Regions from separate parts of the Streptomyces sp. NPDC090127 genome, predicted to be linked through region 2. Evidence: riboswitches for the same ligand, from Rfam matches in the RefSeq annotation. Region 2 holds a riboswitch; the other holds the start of a gene.
The links. A riboswitch is a leader RNA that binds a small molecule or an ion and turns the genes downstream of it on or off. The one in region 2 is predicted to bind cobalamin.
Positions count from the first base shown of each region.

Region 1: it holds a riboswitch for cobalamin, as region 2 does, so the genes downstream of both, cobN (cobaltochelatase subunit CobN) here and ACIPPS_RS13240 (energy-coupling factor ABC transporter permease) in region 2, are expected to answer to the same signal.

Region 1 is NZ_JBIVDE010000005.1:405,747-420,419, reverse strand. Features, by position in the region: partial or broken gene ACIPPS_RS20790 (MBL fold metallo-hydrolase) at 1-113, opposite strand, end outside; gene ACIPPS_RS20785 (hypothetical protein) at 307-606, opposite strand; gene ACIPPS_RS20780 (PP2C family protein-serine/threonine phosphatase) at 780-1,496, shown strand; gene ACIPPS_RS20775 (hypothetical protein) at 1,500-2,921, opposite strand; gene ACIPPS_RS20770 (D-2-hydroxyacid dehydrogenase family protein) at 3,164-4,123, shown strand; gene ACIPPS_RS20765 (GntR family transcriptional regulator) at 4,265-4,621, opposite strand; gene ACIPPS_RS20760 (DUF1648 domain-containing protein) at 4,624-5,562, opposite strand; gene ACIPPS_RS20755 (nucleoside hydrolase) at 5,684-6,643, shown strand; gene ACIPPS_RS20750 (alpha/beta fold hydrolase) at 6,799-7,683, opposite strand; gene abc-f (ribosomal protection-like ABC-F family protein) at 7,876-9,465, shown strand; gene cobN (cobaltochelatase subunit CobN) at 9,536-13,138, opposite strand; cobalamin riboswitch at 13,175-13,314, opposite strand; gene ACIPPS_RS20735 (cobalamin biosynthesis protein CobG) at 13,358-14,673, shown strand, end outside.
Region 2 is NZ_JBIVDE010000003.1:480,606-495,278, reverse strand. Features, by position in the region: gene ACIPPS_RS13285 (amino acid permease) at 1-969, shown strand, start outside; gene ACIPPS_RS13280 (GntR family transcriptional regulator) at 1,100-1,852, opposite strand; gene ACIPPS_RS13275 (DUF2252 domain-containing protein) at 2,049-3,389, shown strand; gene ACIPPS_RS13270 (FAD-dependent oxidoreductase) at 3,526-4,917, opposite strand; gene ACIPPS_RS13265 (PadR family transcriptional regulator) at 5,006-5,539, opposite strand; gene ACIPPS_RS13260 (FAD-dependent oxidoreductase) at 5,572-7,593, opposite strand; gene ACIPPS_RS13255 (ATP-binding cassette domain-containing protein) at 7,764-8,606, opposite strand; gene cbiQ (cobalt ECF transporter T component CbiQ) at 8,603-9,352, opposite strand; gene ACIPPS_RS13245 (energy-coupling factor ABC transporter substrate-binding protein) at 9,359-9,700, opposite strand; gene ACIPPS_RS13240 (energy-coupling factor ABC transporter permease) at 9,697-10,398, opposite strand; cobalamin riboswitch at 10,427-10,652, opposite strand; gene ACIPPS_RS13235 (PTS-dependent dihydroxyacetone kinase phosphotransferase subunit DhaM) at 10,758-11,162, opposite strand; gene dhaL (dihydroxyacetone kinase subunit DhaL) at 11,159-11,773, opposite strand; gene dhaK (dihydroxyacetone kinase subunit DhaK) at 11,781-12,773, opposite strand; gene ACIPPS_RS13220 (hypothetical protein) at 12,871-13,515, shown strand; gene ACIPPS_RS13215 (DNRLRE domain-containing protein) at 13,678-14,673, opposite strand, start outside.

The DNA of each region.
Region 1 (14,673 bases), on a different contig from region 2:
ACGAGACGTTCGCCGCGGTGCGCGCGGTAGAGCGCGAGGCCCTCGGCGGCCGTCTCGACGGACACCAGCGGGTCGATGACGATCACCCCGCGCTCGCCCTCGACGAGCGTCATGTCGGCCAGGGAGCGTGCGCGGAGGGAGCGGGCGGGAGGGGGCGCAGCCGTACGGGAGCGGGGCGGGAGCGGGCGCAGCCGTACGGGAGCGGGGCGGGAGCAGGCGCAGCCGTACGGGAGCGGGACGGGAGCGGGCGCAGCCGTACGGGAGCGGGGCGGGAGCGGGCGGCTGCGCTCGGGAGCCTGCCCGGGCTTACGGCACCAGGCGGACGAAAGCCACCTCGAAGTGGTCCACCGAGACCACCCGCTGGCCCTCGCGCTGGGACGACTCGGCCCTGACCTGGGCCGCCTCCTCCTCGCTCCCCACCATCGTGGCCTCGTCCTCCCACAGGGTCAGCGTCCGCGCCCGGCCCGTCGCGCGGTCCACCAGGTAGTACGCGCCCCGGAAGCCCGGCAGGTGCTCGACCAGCTTGACGACCGCCTCGGACCTGGCGGTCAGGTCGCCCTCCGGCGGAACCGGTGACCCCTGGTAGGTGCTCAGCCTCGCGAACATCGACGGACGTCCCTTCCTCGGCCCGCCCCGGCCTTCCGCGGCCGGGGACGGGCGGCTCACGACCAGCCTGCGACGACGGGCCGTACCGCGCATGCCGGGGCGACAATGGGGGTGAGGAGGCGGTAGCCGTGGCGCAGTACATCGCCGTGACCGCGCTGAGCCATGCCGGGCTCATGCGCGAGCACAACGAGGACAGTCTGGTGGTCGGTCCCTGGACCTTGGGCGGGACCGTCACCGACAGCCCCCAGACCCTGCTCTTCCCGCTGGACAGACCCCTGCTCGTGGCCGTGGCCGACGGGCTCGGCGGGCAGCCGGCCGGCGAGGTGGCCAGTGCCCTGGTGGTCCGGCGGCTCGCCGCGTTCGGGCACGACCTCGACAGCCCGGAGGCCGTCGGCGAGGCGCTGGAGGCCTGCAACCGGGCCGTGTACGCCGCCGCCGAGGGCCGGCCCGAGATGGCCACCATGGGCACGACCGTCGCCGGGGCCCTCGTCCTGCCGGACTCGCTGGTGGCGTTCAACGTCGGCGACAGCAAGGTCTTCCACTCGTCCGGTTACGGGCTCCGCCAGGTCAGCGTGGACGACAGCCCGCCGCCGACGCCCGGGCAGCGCACCACCTCCGCCGTCACCCAGACCCTCGGCGGCAGCCACACGTTCAGCTCCGTCACCCCGCACGTCGCCGCCTTCCCGCTCACCCGGGGCGACCGGTACCTCGTGTGCAGCGACGGACTCACGGACCCCGTGCCGGAGGAGGACATCGAGGAGCTGCTGCGCGTCCACGACGACGGCAAGGCGGCCTACGAGCTGTGGAAGGCGGCCATCGAGGCCGGCGGACCGGACAACATCACCCTCGCCCTCATCCGGATCGGCGAGATCGGGGAAGCCGGGCAGTGAGCGTCACGGCCTGAGGCGGGCTGCCGGCCCGCCTGCGGGTCCCCCGTTCGGCCCCTCTTCCGGCCCTTCCTCTGTTCCCCCGTCCGGCCCTCCACCCGTTTTCCCCTCCGGCCCTTCGTCGAGCCCTCGCGTCCGCTCCCCGTTCCCGTCGCCGTCCCTGTCCCCGTCCCGCTCCCCCTCCGCGAGGAACGTCGTCACCGCGAGCGCCAGCAGCAGCGTCAGCGCCAGGCCCACCACCACCCAGCCCGTCGGGTGGTCCCAGAGGACGTACGTCAGGACGGCCGCGGCCACCAGGATCCAGGTGATCCAGCCGCGGTGCCTCCGCACGAACGGGCCGACGGGGCCCGTGCGCAGCCCCACGCGGTCCGCCGTCGCCCGGGTCGCCGCGATGCCCGCGTGCCACACCTGGCGGACCACCGTGGCCGAGCACCCCGGCCCGGACAGCCAGGCCGCGAGCGCCACCACGACCCCCAGGACCACCACCATCCGGATCGTCGTGCGCAGCAGCCGGACCATCGCGTCGTAGACGGAGCCGGCCGCGGGCTGCGAGACGGTGTCGGGCAGGGCGTTGAGATAGATCGTACGGAACACGGTCAGGCCGGCGGCCAGGACCAGGGCCGCCGCCGCGAAGCCGAGGGCCGCCGCGATCAGGGAGCGCCGGCGGTGCGCCGAGAGCAGCACCCCGGCCGCCGCGAGCAGGACCGCGAGCACCGGCAGCCAGCCGCCCATGAGTTGGAGCAGCCGGAACCCGGTCTTCACCTTCCCGACGTCGTCGGCCTTGAGCAGCGTGAAGTCGGTGTGGACCTCGGGGATCTTCGCGGCGACCGTGAGACCGGCGTCCACCAGTCGCTGCTTGACCCGGTCGATGACGGGCGCGAGGTCCAGCGTCACCGTGTCGTTCTTGATCTCCACCGCGCCGTCGCCGCTGCCGGTCAGCGCGCGGACGACCGAGGTGTGGACGGCCCGGTTGGCGTCGGTCCAGATCGTCTCGAAGGCGTCCGAGGCGACGACCTCCTCCGCCTTGTCGTGGACGAAGCTGCGGACGGCGTCCTCCAGGGAACTCCCCAGCCGTCCCAGGGCCTTGGCAAGGAGCGGGCGCTGCTCGGGGGCCACGCCCTCCAGGAGGTCGTCGAGGTCGATGTGGTCCATGACCGCGCCCGTGACCCGGTTCGCCACGGCGGCCTGGACGTCCCGGTCGGCGGCGAGCGGGGCGACCGTGGCGACGTAACGGTCGGTGTCGCCCACGACGTCGGCCGTCCAGGCGGCGAGGGCGCCCAGCGGGGCCAGGACACAGCCGAGGACGATCAGGAGCGCGGCGAGGAAGGAGCGCGACCGGTGGCGCGGCGGCCGGGCCTCGCCTCCCGCGGCATCCGCCTCCAGGGCGGCGACCCGCGTCCGTAGCGCGTCCAGTTCGCCGGAGCTCATGCGTTCTCCCTCCACGGTGCAAATCAGGCCAATTGTCGGGGCGGGTGGCGGGTTTGTCGCTCCGGACCGGTCCGTTCGCCGACCGTCACCCGGGTGCCGCAGCACAGCGGGCACGGCCGCACCGCCTGCCGTACGATCCGGGCTGTCGATCCGGGCTGTCGTACCCGTTCCGGGCTGTCGATCCGGGCTGTCGTACCCGTTCCGGGCTGTCGTACGGGACCGGGCCGCGCGATCATGAGGGCATGAAGCCCCGCTGCGCCGTACTCGACGACTACCAGGGCGTCGCCCTCGCCTCCGCCGACTGGAGTCCGCTCGCCGACCGCGTCGACGTACGCGTGCTGCGCGAGCATCTGACCGACCAGGACGCGCTCGTCGCGGCCGTCGAGGACTGCGAGATCCTCGTCGTCATGCGGGAGCGGACCCCGCTCGACGCCGGGCTGCTGAAGCGGCTGCCCCGGCTGCGGCTCGTGATCACGTCAGGGATGCGCAACGCCTCGATCGACCTGGCGGCCGCCGCCGCGCTCGGGATCACCGTCTGCGGTACGGCCAGCAGCTCCGAGCCGCCCGCCGAGCTGACCTGGGCGCTGATCCTGGGGCTCGCCCGGCACGTACCGGCCGAGGCGGGAGCGGTCCGCGCGGGCGGGCCCTGGCAGTCGACGGTCGGCACGGACCTCGCCGGGCGGACGCTCGGACTCGTCGGCCTCGGCAAGATCGGCGGCCGAGTGGCGCGGGTGGGGCTCGCCTTCGGGATGGAGGTCGTCGCCTGGAGCCCGCACCTCGACGACGAGCGGGCGGCGGAGCACGGGGTGGTGCGCGCGGCCGGCAGGCGGGAGCTGCTGGAGCGCGCGGACTTCGTGTCCCTGCACATGGTGCTGGCGGAGAGCACGCGGAACCTGATCGGGGAGGACGAGCTGCGCGCGATGCGCCCCTCGGCGTACCTGGTCAACACCGCACGGGCGGGCCTGGTCGACGAGCGGGCGCTGCTGCGGGCGCTCCGGGAGGGCTGGATCGCGGGCGCCGGGCTCGACGTCTTCCCCACCGAGCCCCTCCCGGCGGACGACCCCCTGCGCACCCTCCCGAACGTCCTGGCCCTGCCGCACCTGGGGTACGTGACGCGCGGCAACTACGGCCGCTACTTCGGCCAGGCGGTGGAGGACATCGAGGCGTACCTGGCGGGGTCGCCGGTACGGGTGCTGGGGTAGGCGGGGGAGGACATCGAGGCGTTCCCGGCGGGGTCGCCGGTACGGGTGCTGGGGTAGGCGGGGGAGGACATCGAGGCGTACCTGGCGGGGGCGCCGGTACGGGTGCTGGGGTAGGCGGGGGAGCTCACGGGCGGGGGTCGTTCACACCAGCTCCCCGCGGACCAGGGCCAGGAGTTCGTCGTCCGTCAGGCCCAGCTCCCTCGCCTCCGTCACCAGCTCCCGGGCCCGCTCGGCGAGACGGGCGCGGGCACCGACCGGGGCGCCGGGGACGATGGCCGCACCCCGCCCCCGGCGGAGTTCGATCAGGCCCTCCTCGCGCAGGCGCTGGTAGCCGCGCAGGACCGTGTGGACGTTGACGCCCAGCGAGTCGGCGAGCTCCCGGGCGGTCGGGAGGCGTTCGCCGGGGCTCGCCGAACCGTCGGCGAGGGCCCCGCGCACGCAGGCGGCGATCTGGTCGCCGAGCGGTACGGCGGAGGCGGGGTCGACCCGGAAGAGCATGGTCAGACCCTCCCACGCCGTTCGGCCAGGGTGTTCAACAGGGCGGCGGCCGTCCGCGCGTCGGACACCGTGACGGCGAACTCCCGGCCGCCCGCCCGCTGCACGACCAGGCCTTCCCCGGAGCGCAGCACCATGCCCGTGCGGTGGGCGCGGACGCGGTAGCCCCAGCCGCCGAACTCCGCCAGGGCGTCGATCTCCCGGGCGCTCGCGCTCGCGACCTCGGCGAGCGGGATCCGCACCCGGGGCCAGGGAGCGAGCGCCGGGCGCAGGGTCAGACCGCGCCGGTCGACCGTGACCCGGATCCGGGACAGTCCGAGGACGAGCGCCCCGGCGACGGCGAGGACGAGCGCGACCGGCCACGGCGCGAGGAGCACGGCCACCGGGGCCGCCGCCGCAAGGACCGCGCCCGCGACGGTCATCGGGTGCGAACCCGCGCCGCGCGACCAGCCGGCCACCTCGCTCGGGCCGAGCGGCAGCGTCTCGCCCGTCCGCTCCTGGGAGCCCGGAAGCTCAGGGTCCACCGGGACGAGGCGCGTCAGCGCCCACCCCACGAGCGCGGCGATCCCACCCGCACCGGCCGCGACCGTGAGGTCGACCAGTGGGGAGACGACCTGGGTGGCGTCGGCGATGTCCAGGTTGTTCCGTACGAGCAGGGCCATCAGCGCCCCCGTGGCACCCGCGGTCGACCACGCGCCCCAGAGCGCGCCGCGCCGCACGAGCACGGTCCAGCCGGCGCCCAGGGTCAGCAGGAGAGCGGAGCCGAGCAGGGCGTACGGGGTCAGGCCGGTCCAGCCGTCGGCGCGACCGTCGACACCGAAGTGGGTGGCGAGCGGCTCGGGCAGCCGGTCGGCGAGAACGCCGAGGAGGGTCAGATGCAGGGCGAGCGCGAGCGCGAACGGCAGCGCCGCGAAGGCGCGCAGACGGGTCGGGACAGGGTTCATGGCGACCTCCCGGATGATTGATTGTTAGTACTCTACTAGAACAATGCAATCAGAGGTCAAGGGGCCTGCCGGTCGCGACGGGCTCGTGACGGCGCGGGCGGCCGTGTGGGACCGTGGAGGTATGCCCGTACCCGTGATCCTCGACTGCGATCCCGGTCACGACGACGCGTTCAACATCCTGCTGGCCGCCGCCCATCCGGCCGTCGAGCTCCTCGGCATCACCACCGTCGCGGGCAATCAGACCGTGGAGAAGACCACCCTCAACGCGCGCCGCGTCTGCGACGTCGCCGGCATCCGCGGGGTGCCGATCGCGGCGGGCCGGGACCGGCCGCTGCGCGGCGCGCCGGACCGCGAGCAGCGCGTCGCCGAGGACATCCACGGCGGCTCGGGGCTCGACGGCCCCGGCTTCGGCGAGGGCGAACCCGACGTCCCGCAGGACCCGCGCGACGCCCGCACCCTGATCCGGGAGACCCTGCTCGCGCACCCCGCGCCCGTCACTCTCGTCCCGACCGGGCCGCTCACCAACATCGCCACGTTCCTGATCGCCCACCCGGAGCTGATCCCCCGGATCGAGCGGATCGTGCTGATGGGCGGCTCGACCGACCGCGGGAACACCACTCCGGCGGCGGAGTTCAACATCCTCTGCGATCCGGAGGCGGCGGACATCGTCTTCTCCAGCGGGCTGCCGATCACGATGTTCGGCCTGAACGCCACCCACCAGGCCCGGGCCACCGCCGACGTCGTCGCCCGGATCGCGGCGCTCGGCACGCCGCTCTCCCGGCTCTGCACCGAGCTGCTCACCTATTTCGCCGGCACCTACCGCGACGTGTACGGCTTCGACGCGCCCCCGCTGCACGACCCGCTCACCGTGGCACACCTGGTCGACCCGTCGCTGATCAGCCTCGCACGGGCGGCGGTGACGATCGAACTGACCGGGACGCACACCCGGGGCGCGACGGTCGTGGACCTGAACGGGGTGACGGGCCGGCCGCCCAACGCGGACGTGGGGATGGAGGTCGACGTCGCGGCCTTCTGGGACCTGATCGTCGACGCGGTCCGGGTCCTGGGCGAGCGCGCCTGAACGGGTGCGGCCCGAGCGCGCTTGCCCGGACGGGACGGGGGCCGAAGGCGCCTGAGCGGAAGGGCCCGAGCACACCTGACCGGCCAGGCCCCGACCGCTCCTGAACGGCCAGGCCCCGCGCCGACAGCTCCGCGCCGACGGCCCCGTCCCCGTGCTCAGACCGCCAGTGCGTCCCGGAGCGCCTTCGCGAACTCCGTCGGGGCGCCCTGCTGGCCGTACTCGCCGCCCAGGAAGCCGCCGTGGTGGCTGGGGAAGACGGCGGGTTCGGTGCCCAGCGCGGCGGCGACCCCGACGCCCGCGCGGTGGGCCAGCTCGCCTTCCGACTCCTCGCCCACGGCGACGACGATGCGGGTCGGCGCGGCCCTGAGCGCCTCGAAGTCGGGGAGGTAGCCGGTGCACGTGCGCAGGTTCTGGCCGAGCAGCGCGTCGTCACGCGTGCCGTCGTCCTCGGTGGGCAGCCCGAAGGCGGCGGGCGAGGGGGCGGGCTCGTCGGCCCAGTTCGCGGGGATGGGGCCCTTGCGCATCGTCACGGCGATGAACTTCGCCATCGCGGGGCCCATGCCGTCGCGCAGGTAGGTGTCGCGGATGTCGGCGCAGAGCTCCAGGGCCGGCTCCCGGTCCGGCAGCACCTGCACCGTCGGCGGCTCGTGCGCGACGAGCGTCCGTACGAGGTCGCCGTGGCGGGCGACGAACGCGAGCGCGTTCACCGCGCCGCCGCTGCTGGCGAAGAGGTCGACCGGGCCCGCGCCGACCGCCTCGACGACCCGCCGCAGGTCGTCGGCGTGCTCCTCGGGCGTCGTCTCGGCGGCGCCGTCGGTGCGGACGCTGCGGGCGACGCCCCGGGGGTCGTAGGTGAGGACGGTCCGGTCGGCGAAGTGGGAGGCCAGCGTCGTGAACCCGGAGGCGTCCATGGGCGAACCGATCAGGAACAGCGGGGTGGCCTCCTCGCCCGACCCGTCGGCGGCCCGGACGTCGTAGCGCAGGGTGGCGCCGGTCCCGTCCAGCGTGTGGGTGGCGATGCGGGCGTCGTTCTCGGCCATGGTCTTCTCCTCGGGTCTCGCACGGTCAAGGGGTAGACGGCCGGCGCCGCCGAAACTCATCGCACCCCCTGGCGAGACGAAACGTCTTGCGGCAGCACTCCCGGCGCCCTACAGTCGAACCCAACGAGACGAGACGTCTCGTTGGGTTCGAAGTGAGCCGCTGCCCCGTCCCCGACGAATGGAGACCCCCTCTTGTTCCGTGTCCAACTCACCGACGTCACACGGCGCCACGACGACCGGCTGGTCCTCGACCGCGTCTCCCTCACCGTGCGGTCCGGCGAGCGCGTCGGTGTGGTGGGCGACAACGGCGCCGGGAAGTCCACCCTCCTGCGCCTCCTCGCCGGCCTGGAGCGCCCCGACAACGGCACCGTCGCCGTGGACGCCCCCGGCGGCGTCGGCCACCTCGCCCAGACCCTGGACCTCCCCGGCACGGCGACCGTCGGCGACGCCGTCGACCTCGCGCTCGCCGACGTACGGAGGCTGGAACGGGCGATCCGCGACGCCGAGGCGACCCTCGCCACCACCGGGGACCTCGACGGGTACGCCGCGCTCCTCGCCGCGTACGAGGCACGCGGCGGGCGGGACGCCGACCGACGGGTCGAGACGACCCTGCGGCACCTCGGCGACCGCGAACCGCTGCGGCGCGACCAGCCGCTCGCCACCCTCTCCGGCGGCCGGCGCTCCCGCCTCGCGCTCGCCGCGACCCTCGCCTGCGACCCCGAACTCCTCCTGCTCGACGAGCCGACCAACGACCTCGACGACGAGGCCGTCGGCTGGCTGGAGGAGCGGCTGCGCGCCCACCGGGGAACAGTCGTCGCCGTCACCCACGACCGCACGTTCCTCGACCGGGTCACCACCACCGTCCTGGAGGTCGACGGCGCGCAGCACACCGTCCGCAGGTACGGCGACGGCTACGCCGGCTACCTCACCGGCCGCGCCGCCGAACGGGCCCGGCGGGAACGGAAGTACGAGGAGTACCGCACCGAGCTCGACCGGTGCAGGACCCTCGCCGACACGAACATCGACCGCTTCACCGCCATCCCGCGCAAGGCCCCGGCGTCCTTCAGCGGGGCGGGCGCCTTCCGGGCCCGGTCGCGGGCGCACGGCGCGATGAGTCGCATCAGGGCCGCCCGGGAGAGGCTCCGCCGACTCACCGAACACCCGGTGCCCGCACCCCCGGAACCGCTCCGGTTCACGGCCGCCGTCGAGGGCCGCGCGGCGGGGGCGGTCGCCCTGACCGACGTACGGGTGGAGGGGCGGCTGCGCCTCGACTCCCTGCACCTGGCACCTGGCGAACGCCTTCTGGTGACCGGCCCGAACGGCGCCGGGAAGACAACGCTTCTGAAGGTCCTGGCGGGTGAACTGGCCCCGGACGACGGTACGGTGACGGCGCCGCCCAGGGTCGGCATGCTCCGCCAGGACGTCGGCCCGGCGGACGACCCCCGCACGGTGGCGAAGGCCTTCGGCGAGGGCCGCGAAGAGGAACTCCTGCGCCTCGGCCTCTTCGCGGCGGCCGATCTGGCCGTTCCTGTCAGGGAGTTGTCGACCGGCCGGCGCCGGAAGCTGGAACTGGCCCGCCTGGTCACCCGCCCGGCGGACCTGCTCCTCCTCGACGAGCCGACCAACCACCTCGCCCCCGGCCTGGTGGAGGAGATGGAGGCCGCCCTCGCCCACTACCCCGGCACGCTGGTGATCGTCACCCACGACCGCCGCGTCCGCGCCGGCTTCCGGGGCCGCCGCCTCGAACTGGCCCCGATCGCCGCGTCCGCGAGCCCGGCATGATCCACAAGAGACCCCCCAGGGCCAGTTCCGTGGACCAGCCCGCGAGCCCGGCGAGATCCGAACGACAGGACTAGTCGTCGCCCTCCAGGTCGCCCTCGGTCTCCAGGAAGACCTGGCGCAGGGCGGCCAGGGTCCGCGGGTCCGGCTTCTCCCACATGCCGCGCGACTCGGCCTCCAGGAGGCGCTCCGCGATGCCGTGCAGGGCCCAGGGGTTGGCCTCCTTCAGGAAGGCCTGGTTCTCCGGGTCGAGGACGTACGTCTCGGTGAGCTTGTCGTACATCCAGTCGGCGACCACGCCCGTCGTCGCGTCGTAGCCGAAGAGGTAGTCGACCGTCGCCGCCAGCTCGAACGCGCCCTTGTAGCCGTGGCGGCGCATCGCCTCGATCCACTTCGGGTTGACCACCCGGGCCCGGAAGACCCGCGAGGTCTCCTCGACCAGCGTCCGGGTGCGGACCGTCTCCGGGCGGGTCGAGTCGCCGATGTACGCCTCGGGCGCCGTCCCCGTGAGCGCGCGGACGGTCGCCACCATGCCGCCGTGGTACTGGAAGTAGTCGTCCGAGTCGGCGATGTCGTGCTCGCGGGTGTCCGTGTTCTTCGCGGCCACCGCGATCCGCTTGTACGCGGTCTCCATCTCGGTGCGCGCCGGGCGGCCTTCGAGACCGCGGCCGTAGGCGTAGCCGCCCCAGACCGTGTAGACCTCGGCGAGATCCGCGTCCGTCCGCCAGTCGCGCGAGTCGATCAGCTGGAGGATGCCCGCGCCGTACGTGCCCGGCCGCGAGCCGAAGATCCGGGTGGTCGCCCGCCGCTCGTCGCCGTGCTCGGCCAGATCGGCCTGCGCGTGCGCCCGTACGTAGTTGTCCTCGGCCGGCTCGTCGAGCCCGGCCGCCAGCCGTACGGCGTCGTCGAGGAGCCCGATGACGTGCGGAAACGCGTCCCGGAAGAAGCCCGAGATGCGCAGCGTGACGTCGACGCGCGGCCGCCCCAGCTCGGCGAGCGGGACCGCCTCCAGGCCGTTCACGCGGCGCGAGGCGTCGTCCCAGGTGGGGCGGATGCCCAGCAGGGCGAGGGCTTCGGCCACGTCGTCGCCGGCCGTGCGCATCGCGCTCGTACCCCAGAGGGAGAGCCCGACGGACGTCGGCCACGCGCCGTTGTCGGAGCGGTAGCGCTCCAGGAGCGAGTCGGCGAGCGCCTGCCCGGTCTCCCACGCGAGGCGGGAGGGGACGGCCTTGGGGTCGACGGAGTAGAAGTTCCGGCCCGTCGGCAGCACGTTGACCAGGCCACGAAGGGGCGATCCGGACGGGCCCGCCGGGACGAAGCCGCCGTTCAACGCGTGGACGGCGTGGGTGAGTTCGTCGGTGGTGGCGGCGAGGCGCGGGACGACCTGTTCGCAGGCGAACCGCAGGACGGCCCGGACGTCCGGGCCGTACGCGGCGGCGACCGCCGGGACCGCGTCCACGGACCAGCCGGCCGCCTCCATCGCCTCCACCAGCTCGCGCGCCGTGGCCTCCGCCTCGTCGGCGGTCGTCCGGGTCGCGGCCGACTCGTCCAGGCCCAGCGCCTCGCGCAGCCCCGGCAGGGCCTGCGTACCGCCCCAGATCTGCCGGGCGCGCAGGATCGACAGGACCAGGTTGACCCGCGCCTCGCCCTGCGGCGCCCCGCCGAGCACGTGCAGACCGTCCCTGATCTGCGCGTCCTTGACCTCGCAGAGCCAGCCGTCGACGTGCAGCAGGAAGTCGTCGAAGCCGTCGTCCTCGGGGCGGTCCGCCATCCCCAGGTCGTGGTCGAGCTTCGCCGCCTGGATCAGGGTCCAGATCTGCGCCCGGATCGCGGGCAGCTTGGCGGGGTCCATGGACGAGATCTGCGCGTACTCGTCGAGCAGTTGCTCCAGGCGCGCGATGTCGCCGTAGGAGTCGGCGCGGGCCATCGGCGGCACCAGGTGGTCGACGAGGGTCGCGTGCACGCGCCGCTTGGCCTGCGTGCCCTCGCCCGGGTCGTTGACGAGGAACGGGTAGACCAGCGGCAGGTCGCCGAGCGCCGCGTCCGGGCCGCACGCGGCCGACAGGCCCGCGTTCTTGCCCGGCAGCCACTCCAGGTTGCCGTGCTTGCCCAGGTGGACCATCGCGTCCGCGCCGAAGCCGCCGTCCTCGGCGCGCGCCGCGATCCAACGGTAGGCGGCCAAGTAGTGGTGGGACGGCGGGAGATCGGGGTCGTGGTAGATCGCGATCGGGTTCTCGCCGAAGCCGCGCGGCGGCTGGATGAGGATCAGCAGGTTCCCGCGCCGCAGGGCCGCGAGGACGATGTCGCCCTCCGGATTGCGGGAGCGGTCGAGGAACATCTCGCCGGGCGGCGGGCCCCAGTGCCGCTCGACGCCCTCGCGCAGCTCCTGCGGCAGGGTCGCGTACCAGCGCTTGTAGTCGGCCGCCGGGATGCGGACCGGATTGCGGGCGAGCTGCTCCTCGGTCAGCCAGTCCTGGTCGTGGCCGCCGGCCTCGATCAGGGCGTAGATCAGCTCGTCGCCGTCGCCGGAGACCAGGCCGGGGATCTCGTCCTCGGGCCCGAAGTCGTACCCCTCGACGATCAGCCGCCTGAGCAGGGCGACGGCGGAGGCGGGGGTGTCCAGGCCGACCGCGTTGCCGATCCGGGAGTGCTTCGTCGGGTACGCGGAGAGGACGAGCGCGAGCTTCTTCTCGGCGTTCGGGATGTGCCGCAGCCGGGCGTGACGCACGGCGATCCCGGCGACCCGGGCGGCGCGCTCGGTGTCGGCGACGTACGCCGGGAGGCCGTCCTCGTCGATCTCCTTGAAGGAGAACGGGACGGTGATCAGCCGGCCGTCGAACTCGGGGACGGCGACCTGGCTGGCGGCGTCCAGCGGGGAGAGCCCCTCGTCGTTCTCCTCCCAGGCCGCCCGGGAGCCGGTGAGGCAGAGTGCCTGCAGGATAGGTACGTCGAGGGCGGCGAGCGCGCCCGCGTCCCAGGCCTCCTCGTCCCCGCCGGCCTGGGCGTCGGCGGGCGTGGTGCCGCCGGCCGCGAGGACGGTGGTGACGACGGAGTCGGCGCCCTTGAGCGTCTCGATCAGCTCGGGCTCGGGGGCCCGCAGGGAGGCGACGTACAGCGGCAGGGCGCGGGCGCCGGCGTCCTCGATCGCCTCGCAGAGGGAGTCGACGAAGGCGGTGTTCCCGCTCATGTGGTGGGCGCGGTAGTAGAGCACGGCCACCGTCGGACCGGTCTCCGTGCGCGCGGTGCGCTCCAGGGGACCCCAGGTGGGCGCGGCGGCCGGGGCCTCGAAGCCGTGGCCGGTGAGCAGCACGGTGTCGGAGAGGAACCGGGCCAGCTGCTCCAGGTTGGCCGGGCCGCCGTGCGCCAGGTAGGCGTGGGCCTCGGTGGCGACGCCGACGGGGACGGTGGAGGTCTCCATGAGCTGGGCGTCGGGCGCCTGCTCGCCGGAGAGCACGACGAGCGGCTTCCCGGTGGCGCGCAGCGCGTCGAGCCCGTCCTCCCAGGCCCGCAGCCCGCCGAGGAGGCGGACGAGGACGAGGTCGGCGCCGTCGAGCAGCCCCGGCAGGTCGTCCAGGGCGAGGCGGGAGGGGTTGGCGAACCGGTAGTCGACCGGACCCCCGGCCGCGCGGGCGCTGAGCAGGTCGGTGTCGGAGTGCGACAGCAACAGAATTCGCATGCGTGCGCAGGCCTTCCTCGGGGTTGTCCGCGCCCCGGGTGGTCGTGTGGACGGCAGGAGTTCCTGACTCACCCGGCCCCTCGCGGGACCTGGCTCACAGTGGCGGGACCGCGCCGGAATCTCACCGGGCTTCCTCCCCGGGGTCCTGGGACCCCATGCCGATCCGAATAGTAGATCGTGCGTCCTCCGGGCCTGGCGGGGACCGCTGGTGACGTCGGTATGCTCGCCGCCATGCCGCCCACCCCACCCACCTCACCCCTGCCGGGCGAACCGCCCGTACGGGACCGTGGCGACGCCTGCCCCGGGGCGCTTCGGCTGCACTCCGCGGACGACGGCCGCCTGGCTCGACTGCGGCTGCCCGCAGGGTTGTTGACGGTACGTCAGGCACAGGTCCTGGCCTCCGTCGCGGAGGGCCTGGGGGACGGCCGGATCAGCGTCACCTCACGCGGGAACGTGGAGCTGCGCGGCCTCGGCGAGGGGTGCGGGGCGGAGCTGGCGGAGGTGCTCGCGGACGCCGGGCTGCTGCCCTCCGCGACCCATGAGCGGATCCGGAACGTGGTGGCCTCACCGACGGCCGGGCTGGACGGACTCGGCTGCGGTGACGTGCAGTTGTGGGCCCGGGAACTGGACGCGCTGCTCTGTGGGCGGGAGTGGACGGCGGCCCTGTCCGGTCGGTTCCTCTTCGTCCTGGACGACGGGCGCGGGGACGTCGCCGGGCTCGGCGGCGATGTGACGTTGGTCGCAGGAGAGACGTCCGTACGGCTCCGGGTGGGCGACCAGGTCTTCGCGGTCGCCCCGGTGGACGCGCCCCGGGCCGCGCTCGCCGCGGCCGGTGCCTTCCTCGACGCCGCCCACGCCGCGGGAAACGGCGCCTGGCGGGTCCGGGAGCTGCCCGGGGAACACGTACCGGGCCTGGCCGAGGCGCTCGCGGCGGCCGGCGTACCGGCGGAGCCCGTACCGGCACCCACGCCTCCGCGGACCGCGGCACCCCCGCCGGCCCCCGGCCTGCTCGGCGAGCACGCCCTCCACGTCCTGACCCCCCTCGGCCGCCTCACGGCCGCACACCTGCGCGCGCTGGCGGAGAGCGCGGCGGGCGGGGAGAACGCGGACGGCACGGAGAAAGCGGACAGCGCGAAGAGAGTGGACAACCCGGCGAACGCGGCGGCGTCCCACGGGGAGCTGCGGCTCACCCCCTGGCGTGGGGTCGTCGTCACCGGCTTCGCCGACCGGGCGGCCGCACGGGAGCGGCTCGCCGTCCTCGACACGTACGGCCTGATCACCGACCCCCGCTCCCCCTGGGCGGGCGTCGGCGCCTGCACCGGCCGTCCCGGCTGCGCGAAGTCCCTCGCCGACGTCCGCGCCGACGCCACCCCGGGCCACGGCGGCGCCCCGGAGCACGACGCCACCCCGGGCCACACCGACGCCACCCCGGGCCACGCCGACGCCCCCGGCGGTCTCCCCGTCGCCCTCCCCGTCCACTTCTCCGGCTGCGAGCGCCGGTGCGGCCACCCGCAGGCCGAGACCTGGGTCGACGT
Region 2 (14,673 bases):
GTCTGGTGGCACCTCACCGGAGTGGCCGTGATCGTCGGCGCCCTGGCGCTCGTCCCCGACCGCCACCAGTCCGTCGAGTTCGTCTTCACCGAGTTCGTCAACGACACCGGCTGGGCCAACCCGTTCTACGTCGCCGCCATCGGCCTGCTCCTCGCCCAGTACACCTTCTCCGGCTACGACGCCTCCGCCCATCTCTCCGAGGAGACCTCCAACGCCTCGGTCAGCGCCGCCAAGGGCATCGTGCGGGCGATCTGGGTCTCCTGGATCGCCGGCTTCGCGCTGCTCGCCGGACTGACCTTCGCGATCCAGGACTACGCGGGCACGCAGAACAGCGCCACGGGAGTCCCGCCGGCCCAGATCCTCCTCGACGCGCTCGGCTCCGGCGGCGCCACCGCGCTGCTGCTCGTCGTGATCGTGGCCCAGCTCTTCTGCGGCAACGCCGAGGTGGCGGCCGCCAGCCGGATGGTCTTCGCCTTCAGCCGCGACAACGCCCTGCCCGGCTCCGCCCTCTGGCGCAAGGTCAGCAGCCGGACGCAGACGCCGGTGCCCGCGGTCTGGCTCGCCGTAGGCGTCGCCGCGCTCCTCGCCGTCCCGTCCCTGTACTCCGCCACCGCCTATGGCGCCGTCACCGCGATCAACGTCATCGGCATCACGCCCGCCTACGCGATCCCCATCTACCTGCGCCTGCGCGCGGGGAAGCGGTTCACGCCGGGCCCGTGGAACCTCGGCCGCTGGAGCCGCCCGATCGGCTGGACCGCCGTGGCATGGGTCGCGCTCGTCACCGTGCTCTTCTGCCTGCCGCAGAAGTCGCCGGTGACGATCGCCTCGATGAACTACGCGGTGGTCGCGCTGGCCGTGGTCCTCGTGCTGGCCAGCGTGTGGTGGTACGTGGCGCGCCGCTCGTACGGCACACCGTCGGCGTACGGAACGGCGCGTGAGGAGGCGGAGATCGAGGAGGGGATCGTCTGACGGATCCACGAGACGGGATCCAGAATATTGGATCCATGATCCATGATCCATGATCCATGATCTCGGAATGGGATATTGGATCCGAGATAGGGGATCCCGTATCCGCGATCCAGGATCCCGTCCCCCGTCGTCAGCCGCTGAACTCGTAGGTCCAGGAGACCCCCTGCGCCGCGCAGTCGATGTCCGTGACCTCCAGCGCGTGCCCGTGCTGGTCGCACACCACCCGGTGGACGATCAGCCGGGGCGCCCCGCCCCGGGAGCCCGTCGTCGCGCCCGGCGGCACACCGATCGACTCCCGTCGGGTGAGCCGGAGTCCGGCCTGGTGCATCCAGTGGTAGAGCAGCCGCAGGTCCGGGCGGAGGACGGAGCCTCTGGTGCGCCGGTACTTCGCGAGTTGCGGGATCTCGGTGACCGCCGCCCGCGAGAACCAGGACACCGACCGCTGCATCGGGGCCCCGCCGGGGGACAGGACGACATGCCGGTGGACGAGGGTGGGTTCGCCCGGTACGAGTCCCAGCCGGGCGGTCATCCCGGCGGGCGGCGCCTCCCAGGTGAGCGAGGCGCGCACGAGGGCGTCGGCGGCGTCGGTGCCGCCGGGGAAGAGTTGCCGGCGGGCCGTCAGGGCGGGCTCCCGCGGCTCGTGTTCGGTGCCCGCCGCGAAGGTGCCTCTGCGGTCGGTGACGACGAGACGTTCCTCGCGCAGCAGGTGGAGCGCGCTGCGCACGGTCTGCCGGTTGACGTGGTAGCGGTGTGCGAGCGAGCGCTCGGACGGAAGGCGGCTGCCGGGGACGATGTGCCGTTCGGCGAGGTCGCTCCGGAGGGCCGCGGCGACCCGCAGATAGAGCGGGACGGCCTCGGGCTGCTCGGGTTCGGGTTCAGTCATGTCCAACCCCTCTCTTTGCTCAGCGTGACAGTCTGGTCCGCAGGGGTGATCAATTCCTATCATTGGTCTAAACCATTAAGGAAGGGGTGGCGACGGGACTGGCCGAAAGCCGGGCCTCCCGGGGTGCGGGCCGCCCCGTCTGACCTTGTAATGAGTCTCAACCGGAAGCAGCTGCGGAAAAGGCGGGTGAGGCCGGATGACGACACCGGCGGCGCGGGCCGAGGCGGGCAGAGCGGCACGCAAACACGTGCCGCGGTCCTCCCACGGCCGCTGGATACCCTCCTCGCAGCGCCCTGACCCCCTGAGCGTGCTGGAACGGCAGTCCGTCGACCGGGTGCCCGACCTGGTCCCGATCCGCTACGGCAGGATGGCGGCCTCGCCGTTCGCCTTCCTTCGCGGCGCCGCCGCCGTCATGGCGGCCGACCTCGCCCCGCAAGGCCACACGGGACTCGTCGTCCAGCTCTGCGGCGACGCCCATCTGCTCAACTTCGGCGTCTACGCCTCACCCGAACGGTCGCTCCTCTTCGACGTGAACGACTTCGACGAGACCCTGCCGGGCCCCTTCGAATGGGACGTGAAGCGGCTCGCCGCCAGCGTGGCCGTCGCCGCCCTCGAGAACGGTGCCGGCAAGGCCAAGGCCCACCGCGCCGCCCTCGTCGTCGGCGAGGCGTACCGCACGCACATGCGCCGTCTCGCCGGCCTCGGCGAGCTCGCCGTCTGGTACGAGCGGATCGACGCCGACGACCTGGCTCCGCTGGTACGCCGGGGGCGCCGCGCGACCTTCGAGAGCCGTCTCACCCGCGCCCGCCGCCGCACGAGCCTCCAGGCCTTCGGCAAACTCACAGCCCTCGACGACAGCGGCACGCGCCGCATCGTCGACGACCCCCCGCTCCTGGAGCGGGCCACCGACCTCGACCGCGTCACCTTCGGCAAGGTCTTCAGCGACTACCGCAGCTCCCTCTCCGAGGAGCGCCGCCACCTCCTCGACCGGTACCACTACGTCGACGCCGCCCGAAAGGTCGTCGGCGTCGGGAGCGTCGGCACGCGCTGCTTCATCCTCCTCCTGGAGGGCCGGGACGACGGCGACCCGCTGATCCTCCAGATCAAGGAGGCCGGCCGCTCGGTCCTGGAGGCGTACCTGCCGCCGAGCGTCTACGGGCACCAGGGGCAGCGGGTCGTCCGGGGGCAGCGCCTGACGCAGGCCGCGGGCGACATCTTCCTCGGCTGGATGACCGGGCCGGAGAAACGTCACTTCTACTGGCGGCAGCTGCGCGACATGAAGGGCTCGGCCGAGGTGGGGACCATGTCCCCGTCGATGCTCCGCGTGTACGCGGCGCTCTGCGGCCGCGCCCTGGCCCGCGCCCACGCCCGATCCGGCGACCGCATCGCCATCGCCGCGTACCTCGGCTCCTCGGACGTCTTCGATCGCGCCGTCGCCGACTTCGCGATCCGCTACACGGACCAGAACGCCGACGACTACGCGGCCCTGGCCGCGGCGATCGCCGCGGGCGTGGTCACGGCGGCCCCGGGCGTCTGACCGCCCACGGCCGCCCGGCCCGGTGCCCCCGGGCCCCCGTACCGCTAGGCCCCCGTGCCCCTGGGCCCCCACCTTCTGGGCCCCGTACCCCTGGGCCCGCGTACCCCCGGGCCCCCTCCCCTCTGGGCCCCTGCCCCTACCCCCTGCTGCGTCGCATCGGCGGCTCCGCCGGTGACTCGGGGACCGGTCCGAAGAGGACGGCCCGGGCCACCGGAGGGGCGAACAGCGCGGTCATCGGCGCCGAGAGAGTCAGCACGGAACGGAACGCGGCGCCCACCAGCCGGCCTCCGGCCGATCGCTGCTGGACCCGGCTCAGATACCAGCCCACCGGCGCGTCCACCGCCCGCCGGGTGATCGCGGTGCCCGTCGCACCCGGCATCTTCCGGTCGGCGCCGGCCGAGATGTCCCAGGCCTGCTTCGACGCGTCCAGCAGCGCCTTCTGCACGGCCCGCGTGGTCGGCGTCCGCCTCGGGTCGGCGAGGGCCGCGCCCAGGGCCACCGCACTCATCGCGGCGACCGCCATGCCCTGACCGTAGATCGGGTTGAAGGCACACAGCGCGTCGCCGGTGGCGAGGAAGCCGGCCGGTCGACGGCCCGGACGGTCGTAGCGGCGGCGTACGTTCGCCGTCCGCCGGAAGCCGTGCACCGAGGACTCCGGCGTGGCCCTGGCGATCCACTCGCTCAGGACGGGGTGCGGAAGCTTCGCCGCGAACGCCTCGAACCCCTCCTCGTCGGTGGGCGGCAGATCGCCCCGGAGCCCGGAGAGGGTGACCAGATGGCGCCCGTCCCCGAGGGGCAGCGCCACACCGCCGTACACCTGCTCGGGGTTGGGGACGATGTTGAAGCCCAGCGCGTCCATGCCCGGGTCCTCGGCGGCGCGGTACACCCGGGTCGCGTAGCCGAGACCGGTGTCGATCGTCTCCTCGTGCGGGGCCTCCGCGCCGATCGCCGCGAGCCAGTCCGGCGCGTGCGTGCCACGGCCCGAGGCGTCGACGACCAGATCGGCCGCGAGGCTCCGGCTCTCCCGCTCCTTCCCCGCGCCCCGCTCGCGTACCAGGACACCGCGCACCCGCGAGGCGTCCCCCAGCAGACCGACGGTCTCGGTGCCCTCCACGAACCGGATACGGGGATCGGCGAGGACCCGCCGCCGCACCAGCCACTCCAACTGCGCCCGGGGCCCGGTGAAGAGGTGCACGGAGGCCGGATGGCGACTGAACCACCGCCCGTTCTGCCACTGCACCATGTCCTCGGGCATCCCCACCCGGGGCGCGCCGAGCTCGCGCAGCTCGCTCATGAACCCGGGCAGCAGCGCGTCGAGCGCCTGCTGACCGGAGGGCAGCAGCACATGCACGTGCCGGGACTGCGGAGTTCCCGGTCGTGCGTCCGGTCCCTCCGGCACTCGGTCGCGCTCGACGACCGTGACCTTCTCGGCGTGCTCACTGAGCACCCGCGCGGCCAACAGGCCCGCGAGGCTTCCCCCGACGACAACCGCATGACGTGTCCTGCGGCGCCCCAACTCGTCGGTCATCCGCGCCCTTTCGACGAAGTGGATCTACGGCCCTTCCCAGTATCCACCTCTCACGGCCCACGACGCCCGCGCCCCGGCCGGTTCCGGCTCAGCGCTCCAGTTCCGCGAGGGCGTGGGTCAGCCATTCCACCCAGAACCGCTCCAGGTCGATTCCGCCGCGCAGGACGAGATGGCGGAGCCGGTCCGGTTCGGATGCGCGGCGCTCGGACGGGAAGTCGCGTTCCTCGATCGTCCGATACTCGTCCAACTGGCGCTGGTGCAGGGCGAGGTGGCGGCGCAGCTCCTCGCGCATCCCGGGCGCGCCGACGACCGCCGCCGCGCGGATGCGCAGCAGCAGGGAGGAGCGGAGCGGTTTGGGGTCCTCGGTGCGGGCGACCCAGTCGAACAGCGCGGTGCGGCCCGCGGGGAGTACCTCGTACTCCTTCTTCTGGCCGCGCGCCGGCACCGGAGCGGGCAGGGCGCGGATGTGCCCCGCCTGCTCCAGCTTGCCCAGCTCGCGATAGATCTGCTGGTGCGTGGCCGACCAGAAGTAGCCGATCGACCGGTCGAAGCGGCGCGTCAGCTCAAGACCGGAGGACGGCTTCTCGAGCAGCGCCGTGAGGATCGCGTGCGGGAGGGACATGCGCGCATCCTAGGCTCGGGGTGCCGACACGATCACAGGGAGGCGGCGAGCCGCGTCCCCTGGTCGATGGCGCGCTTGGCGTCCAGTTCGGCCGCGACGTCGGCGCCGCCGATGAGGTGGGCCGTGCGGCCGGCCGCGATCAGCTCCTCGTAGAGGCCGCGGCGCGGCTCCTGGCCGGTGCACAGGACGATCGTGTCGACCGGGACCGTCTGCGGCTCGCCGTCGATCGTCAGGTGCAGACCCTCGTCGTCGATCCGCTCGTACGACGCGCCCGCGACCATCGTGACGCCCCGGTGCTTCATCTCCGCGCGGTGGATCCAGCCGGTGGTCTTGCCGAGGCCGGCGCCGACCTTGGTGGTCTTGCGCTGGATCAGGTGGACCTGGCGCGGCGGCCGGGGCCGCTCCGGGGCGCGCAGCCCGCCGCGCGTCTCGTACGAGGTGTCCACGCCCCACTGCTTGAAGTACGTCTCCGGGTCCAGGCTCGCGCCCTCGCCGCCGTCCGTGAGGAACTCGGCGACGTCGAAGCCGATGCCGCCCGCGCCGAGGATCGCGACGCGCTCGCCGACCGGCGCGCCGTCGCGCAGGACGTCGAGGTAGCTGACGACGCTCGGGTGGTCGACGCCCTCGATCTCCGGGATGCGCGGGGTGACCCCGGTGGCGACGACGACCTCGTCGTAGCCGTCCAGGTCGTCCGCCGCGACCGGGGTGTTCAGCCGGACCTCGACCCCGCGCGCGTCGAGCTGCGTACGGAAGTAGCGGAGCGTCTCGTCGAACTCCTCCTTGCCCGGTACGCGCTTGGCGACGTTCAGCTGGCCGCCGATCTCGCCGGCCGCGTCGAACAGCGTGACCGAGTGGCCGCGTTCGGCGGCGGAGACGGAGAAGGCGAGACCGGCCGGGCCCGCGCCGACGACGGCGATCCTCCTGGCGAGCCGGGTGGGGGAGAGGACCAGTTCGGTCTCGTGGCAGGCGCGCGGGTTCACCAGGCAGGAGGTGATCTTCAGGCTGAAGGTGTGGTCCAGGCAGGCCTGGTTGCAGCCGATGCAGGTGTTGATGGTGTCGGCGCGGTCCGCGGCGGCCTTGGCGACGAAGTCGGGGTCGGCCAGGAAGGGGCGGGCCATGGAGACCATGTCGGCGCGGCCCTCGGCGAGGACCTGTTCGGCGACCTCGGGGGTGTTGACGCGGTTGCCGGTGACGAGGGGGATGGACACCGAGCCCATCAGCTTCTTGGTGACCCAGGTGTAGGCGCCACGCGGGACGGAGGTCGCGATGGTCGGGATGCGCGCCTCGTGCCAGCCGATGCCGGTGTTGATGATGGTCGCGCCGGCGGCCTCGATCTCCTTGGCGAGGGAGACGACCTCCTCCAGCGTCGAGCCGCCCGGCACCAGGTCCAGCATCGACAGCCGGTAGACGACGATGAAGTCCTCGCCGACCTGCTCGCGGATCCGGCGGACGATCTCCAGCGGGAAGCGGACCCGGTTGGCGTAGCCGCCGCCCCAGCGGTCGGTGCGGTGGTTGGTGGCCGCCGCGATGAACTCGTTGATGAGGTAGCCCTCGGAGCCCATGACCTCGACACCGTCGTACCCGGCGGCCTTGGCGAGCTCCGCGCAGCGGGCGTAGTCCTCGACGGTCTGCTCGACCTCGGCGTCGGTCAGCTCGTTGGGTACGAAGGGGCTGATCGGTGCCTGGATCGCGCTGGGGGCGACGAGCCCGGGGTGGTAGGCGTACCGGCCGAAGTGCAGGATCTGCATCGCGATCCGCCCGCCCTCGGCGTGCACGGCGTCGGTGATGTGCCGGTGCTCGGCGACCTCCTCCTCGGTGGTCAGCTTGGCACCGCCCTCCCAGGGGCGGCCGGCCTCGTTGGGCGCGATGCCGCCGGTCACGATGAGGCCGACGCCACCGCGGGCGCGCTCGGCGTAGAAGGCGGCCATGCGCGCGAACCCGTTCTCGGTCTCTTCGAGACCGACGTGCATGGAACCCATGAGCACCCGGTTGGGAAGAGTGGTGAACCCGAGGTCGAGCGGGCTCAGCAGGTGCGGGTACGGGGTCGAGGTCATGGGGGGGCGCCTCCTCGCGCAGGATCGTCATGACTGTTGTAGACGACCCCGGGACCGTTGTGCAACAAGTTGCATAACGGTCCCGGGGTGATCTGCGCGACGTTGCGAACCGACGACGGACCTGCCTGGGAGCGGACCGACCAGCCGGGCTACGGACCTCCCCAGCCCTCCTAGGGGGTAACGGCGGTCCACGCCGCCAGGTCCTCCGCCGTGCGCGGTCCGCGTGCGTCCGGGCCGAGGAGGCCGTGGGCGCGCAGCAGGCGGGTCACCGCCGTGCCCCAGGGGCGGCGCAGGCGCGCCGCGTCGAGCAGGGAGTCGTCGCCGAGCAGCTCCTCGACCGGCCCCGTGCGCAACCCGTCGGGGGTGAGGACGGCGGCCTCGTCCGCCCAGCGCAACGCCAGGTCGACGTCGTGGGTCGCCATGACGATCGTCGTGCCGGCCTCCCGCAGCCGGCCGAGCACCTCCAGGAGCCGCTCCTGCCCGTGCGGATCGAGCCCCGCCGTCGGCTCGTCCATGATCAGGACCCGGGGGCGCATCGCCACGGCGCCCGCGAGCGCGGCCCGCTTGCGCTGCCCGTACGACAGCAGATGCGTCGGCCGGTCCTCCAGGGCGACGATGTCCAGCGCCTCGAGCGCCTCGCGCACCCGGAGCCGTACCTCCTCCTCCGGCAGCCCCAGGTTCATCGGCCCGAACGACACGTCCTGTCCGACCGAGGCGGCGAAGAGCTGGTCGTCCGGGTCCTGGACGACCAGCTGCACGGTCGTCCGCAGCCGCGTCAGCCCCTTCCGGCCGTACGACACCTCCGCGCCGTCGAGCCGGAGCGCGCCGCTGCCGCAGCGCAGGCCCCCGCTCAGCAGCCGCAGCAGCGTCGTCTTGCCGCCGCCGTTGCGGCCGAGCAGGGCCAGTGCACGGCCCTCCGGCACGGCGAGGTCGATGCCGTCGAGGACCACCGGCCCGTCCTCGTAGGCGAAGGTGGCCTTCACCAGTTCCACGACAGGGGGTGCGGGACTCACGGCAGCGACCTTTCCAGTACGAGAGTGAGGGCGACGAGCCCGGCCAGCAGACCGGCCGTCGAGGCGAGGAACCGGCCCGACACCGAGGCCTCGGGCACCAGGACCCGCAGCGTCCCGTCGTAACCCCGCCCGGCGAGCCCGGTCTGCAGGCGCTGTGCCCGGTCGAAGGCGCGGACGAACGCCGTCGCACCGAGCCCGGCGAGCGACCGCCAGGTCGCCGCCCGCGTGGTCAGCCCCAGCCGGGCCGCCTGCGCCTGTCGGATTTTGGATATCGCATCCAGAAGCAGAAAGCTGATCCGGTACATCACCAGCGCCACGTCCACCACGGGCGCCGGCACCCCCGCCCGCACCAGCCGTGGCAGCACGTCCGAGACAGGCGTGGTGAAGGCGAACAGCAGCACCCCCAGCGACGCCGAAGAGGTGCGCAGCAGCAGCTCACCCGCGTGCAGCGGACCGTCCTCGGCGAGCACGACCAGACCCCGCGCCCCGCCCACCTCGAAGAGAAGCGGGATCGCCCCGGTCACACAGAAGCCCAACGGGATGCGGAACGCGCGCCACAGCTGACGCCCCGGCACCCCCGCCGGACCGAGGAGAACGCTCAAGGTGGCCGCCGCGACCAGGACGGCACCGGGCCACGGCGGCAGACAGACCGCGCACAGCGTCAGGCCGAAGCCGAGGACGGCCTTCTCACACGGATGACGGCGGCGCCAGCGACTGCTGTGCGCCGCCGCGTCGATCGGCAGCACCGGCGCTCACGCGTCGCTGGACGCCGACCGCAGCGCCTTCGCCTCGGCCCGGGCCTCGCCCTGCCTGCGGCCCCTGTGCACGCCGAAGTAGTACGCCAGCACCCCGGAGCCGAGCGCCGCCTGAAGGGCGAAGAGCGCCGACTCGATCTCGCCGGAGGCGGGCTCGTAGAGCGGGCTGAACCACGGCTCGTAGTCGGGGGCGATCTCCGTGATCGCTGCCTCCGCCTCGGCGTCGGCCCCGGTGAACGGCTCCTCCTTGTGGTCACCGAGCCCCAGCACCAGCGGAAGCACCGCCAGCGCCGCGACGACGAGCAGAAGCAGGGTGTTGATCTTGGCGTTCCGGCTCATCGGGCGCTCACCTCCACGGCGTCGGCCTTCGTGCGGGACGGGAGCAGGACCCCGAGCCGGGTCAGGTCCCCCTTGCTGGACTGCGTGAGCAGCCGCATCACGAGCACCGTCAGCAGCCCCTCGCTGACGGCGAGCGGCAGCTGCGTCACCGCGAAGATGGAACCGAACTTCGCCAGCGCCCCGGGCACACCGCTGCCCGGGTCGGGGAAGGCCAGCGCGAGCTGGACGCTGGTCACGCAGTACGTCGACAGATCCGCGACGAACGCGCCGAAGAACACGCTCACCATCAGCGGCACATCGAACCGGCGCAGCAGCCAGTACGTGCCGAATCCGGCCCACGGCCCGACGATCGCCATCGAGAAGACGTTGGCGCCGAGCGTGGTGAGCCCGCCGTGGGCGAGCAGCAACGCCTGGAACAGCAGGGTGATCGTGCCCAGGACCGCCATCACCGGCGGGCGGAACAGGATCGCGCCCAGGCCGGTGCCGGTCGGATGCGAGCAACTGCCCGTCACCGACGGGATCTTGAGCGCGGACAGAACGAACGTGAACGCGCCGGACGCACCGAGCAGAAGCGTGGACTCGGGGTTGGCCTTGACCTCGCGGGTCAGCGCGCGGACGCCGTGGACGACGAAGGGAGCGGACGCGACGCCCCAGGCGGCCGCGTGCACAGGGGGCAGATACCCCTCGGCTATATGCATGGTTGGGAGACCCTCTCCAGCACCTCGTGGATGGACAACGCACCTTGGCCGGTCTCCTGGCTGACGGGTCATGCCGCCGCGGCTCCGCCTTCCCACACCACCGCGGCGGTTCCGCGGTGGTCCAGTGGCTTCCCCGGAGGGATGGAGCCGGACTTCCCGATCACAGTGGCGAGGGCCGCACCGGTACCGCACCGGTTTCCCGTACACCAAGGCGCTGTGACATTAGTGGGTTGACCAGGTGCATCACAACACGGGTGCGCTTCGGGACGGTGTGTGACGGGTCTCCCGCGCGCCCCCCGCTCACGCCGCGGGACCACTCGCGCCCCGTCCGGCGCTCTTCTGCGTGCGCCCGTGCCCGCTCACTCCTTCCGGTACGTGTACGCCTCCGCCGCCGCGGCCGACACCGCGTCGAGGTCACCGCCCGCGCTCGCCGTCACGAGCGCGGCGACGGCGCCCTCCACGAAGGGGGCGTCCACGAGCCGAGCCCCCTCCGGCAGCTCGTCGCCCTCGGCGAGGAGCGCCTTGACGGTGAGGACGGCGCTTCCCAGGTCGACGAGGAGGGCCACCCCGGCGCCCCCGTCGACCGCCCGCGCCGCCTCGACGATCCGCTCGGAGCTGGTGCCGAGAGCCCCGTCGGGCAGGCCGCCGGCGGCGGCCACCGGCGCGGTCGAGCCGCCACCCGCGAGCCCCCGGGCGAGCGCGGCGACCGAGTCGGCCACGGCGGCGCTGTGCGAGACCAGCACGATCCCCACCCGACCGGTCATGCGGCGGCCACCTCGGCGAGCGCGGCGATCAGCAACGCCGACGAGGTCGCCCCGGGGTCCTGGTGACCGACGGAGCGCTCGCCGAGATAGCTGGCCCTGCCCTTGCGCGCCTGGAGCGGTACGGTCGCGAGGGCGCCGCGCTCGGCCGCGTCCCGGGCCGCGGCGAAGGAGTCGCCGAGCGCCTCGGCCGCCGGCACGAGCGCGTCCAGCATCGTCGCGTCACCCACCTGGGCCCCGCCGAGCTGCCCGACGGCGGTGACCCCGGCGGTCAGCGCCGCCGCCAACTCCTCCCGCGTCACCGACTCCGCCTCGCCGAGCGCCTTGCCGGTGCGGCGCAGCAGCGTCCCGTACAGCGGACCGGAGGCGCCGCCGACGGTGGAGATCAACTGCCGTCCGGCGGCGGCGAGTACGGCTCCCGGCGTGCCGGGCGGCTCCTTGTCGAGCACCTCCGTCACGGCCGCGAAACCGCGCTTCAGGTTGGCGCCGTGGTCGGCGTCGCCGATCGCCGAGTCGAGCTCGGTGAGGTGTTCGGCCTCACGGTCGACGGCGGCCGCCGCCGCGTCGAGCCAGCGGCGGAAGAACGCGGCGTCGAGATCGTTCACTTCGGTCATCCCTCTCTCACCGGCCCCAGCGCAGCGCGGCCGTCTGCACGGGCGCGTCCCAGAACCGCAGCAGTTCCTCGTCGGCCTCACAGAGCGTCACCGAGCAGCCCGCCATGTCGAGCGAGGTGACGTAGTTGCCCACCAGTGTGCGGGCGACGGGCACCCGGCGCTCGGCCAGCACCCGCTGCACCTCGGCGTTGAATCCGTACAGTTCGAGGAGCGGGGTGGCCCCCATCCCGTTCACCAGGGCGAGGACCGGGCCGGACGGCCGCAGGTCCTCCAGTACGGCGTCGACGGCGAAGTCCGCGATCTCGCGCGACGTCATCATCGGCCGCCGTTCCCGTCCCGGCTCGCCATGGATCCCGACGCCCAACTCAAGCTCGCCGTCCGGCAGTTCGAACGTGGGGCTGCCCTTGGCGGGGGTGGTGCAGGCGCTCAGCGCCACGCCGAAGCTCCGCGACCGCTCGTTCACCCGCCGTGCGATCGCCTCCACCCGCTCCAGCGGCGCACCCTCCTCGGCCGCGGCGCCCGCGATCTTCTCCACGAAGAGCGTCGCCCCGGTTCCGCGCCGCCCGGCCGTGTACAGACTGTCCGTCACCGCCACGTCGTCGTTCACCAGCACCGTGGCGACCTGGATGCCCTCGTCCTCGGCGAGCTCGGCGGCCATCTCGAAGTTGAGCACGTCGCCGGTGTAGTTCTTGACGACGAACAGCACCCCGGCGCCACTGTCGACCGCGGCGGCGGCCCGCACCATCTGGTCGGGCACCGGCGAGGTGAAGACCTCCCCGGGGCACGCGGCCGCGAGCATCCCGGGCCCCACGAACCCCCCGTGCAACGGCTCGTGCCCGGACCCGCCCCCGGACACCAGCGCCACCTTCCCCGCGACGGGCGCGTCCCGCCGGAACACGACACGGTTCTCGACGTCGACGGTCAGCTCGGGATGGGCGGCGGCCATGCCCCGCAGCGCGTCGGCGACGACGGTCTCCGGAACGTTGATCAGCATTTTCATGCGTTTCTCCTCGAGAGCCTGGCGGTAGGGCCTACGGCAGTATCGAGCCTGCGGCAGCCAAGGTCACGTCTCCCGATCATTGCGTAGGGTCGAGGTCATGGACACCGAACTCATGGAGCGGACGGCCACCGCCTGGCAGCAGTTGACCGCATGGCTGCGCGTGCACGCCCCCACCTCGCACGCCTCGATCCTCCCGCCGGCCTCCCGCGCCGAGATCGAGGAGGCGGAGGACCGGCTCAGGAACTCCTGCGGGTTCGGCTTCCCGCCCGAGCTGGTCGCGCTCTGGTCCGTGGCGGGAGGGGTCCGCCAGCTCGACCTCGAGGAGTACGACGAAGAGGGCGAGGTCGCCACCGGCGCCTTCCTGCCGCACGGGGTGCTGCTCACCCCTGGGCAGTCGATCCGGCCCCGGCTCGCCGGCTTCGACCACCAGGGCAAGGACTGGTGGGAGGGCGCGCGGTGGGCCGCCCCCTTCGGCAACCACACCGAGGCGACCGACGTCGGCCTGTACCTGTCGGAGGACGGCCTCGGCCGGTGGACCAGCTACGAGGGCCTCTTCATGGAGCAGCCGCTCTATCCGTCGATCGCCGCCTATCTGGAGTCCGTCAACCGCATGCTGACCGAGGGCCCGGCCGGTCTGATGGGCTCCGGCGTGCCCGGGGTCGTGTACGGATGCCTCGTCTGGGACGACCCGGACAGTCCGCGACTCGACGAGACGTTCGCCGACTGGCGGCCCGTGCGCTAGGGCGCGATTCGAAAGGAGCGTCGTCCGCCCGGAGGGCGGGGCCGGGGCCCCAGACGGGCGGGGCCCCGCCCTCGGACATCGGGGGCGGGGCCTGCTTCGGTCGTGCCGGCCGGACTGCGGCCTCGCTCACGGCCGGCTCACGGCTTGCTTACGGGATCGCCCCTACGGCTTCGCCATGGTGCAGACGAGCTCGGCCTTCGAGGTGTCACAGCCCTTGAACCAGGCGTTGCCCGGGTCCAGGAAGTAGCCCTGCTCGTCCAGGAGCCGCATCTGCCGCGCGAAGTCGCCGAACGGCCGCATCGAGCCCTGGTTGACGTCGCCGGACATCGAGGACCGGCCGCAGTTCTCGGTGAACGTCGGAGCGTCGTACCGGGTGTCGTCGAGGAAGTGGATGCTGCCGTCGTCCGCCGTGGCGGACACGGTCTGCATGCAGTCGGCCCCGCCGCCCGGCGCCTCGTTCTTGCCTCCGTCGACACTCTTCATACCGGCGGACTGGTACGTCGAGGCGAACGGGAACTCGTCGCAGTTGACCTCGTCGATGTGCGGTCCCGCATGGTGCAGCGCCGTCTTCGGGTGGGGCAGGAACGTCTTGCGCGGCACCCATCCGGTGCCTCCCGCCTTCGGGCCCTTGTAGCGGGTGCACATGGCGTCCCGGCTCTTCTGGGAGTCGTAGCCCTTCTTGTTCCGCGCCGCCGGCGGCAGGTACTCGAGCGGAGCGGCCCAGCTCTGGCCGAGGCCCGTGACCTTCGACTTGTTCTGGATCAGCCAGGCGTGCGCGGCCGCCTCCGGGTAGGCGGCGGTGTTGAACACGTACGTCGGGGCGTACTGCGGCAGCACACAGCCCGGGGCGCCGTAGGAGGCGACCTTGTCGCAGGTCACGAGCAGCTGCGGGGACTGCCAGGACGCGTAGTCGTCCCGCCATTCGCCCTTCCTGCCGTTCAGGCCCGGCGGGGGCTCCACCTCGGTGACCGGGCGGCCGTTGAAGGACACCAGCATGCTCTTCGACTGGTCCCCGTCGGTGGTGCCGGCGGCGTTGTCCACCGCGCCGTTCCACTTGTGGTCGGCCGTACCGGTGGCCATGTGGGTGTCGACCGGGTCGTTGCCGTTCATGCCTCCCTTCCAGGTGAGGTCACCGTAGAAGTCGATGTTCTGCCGCGC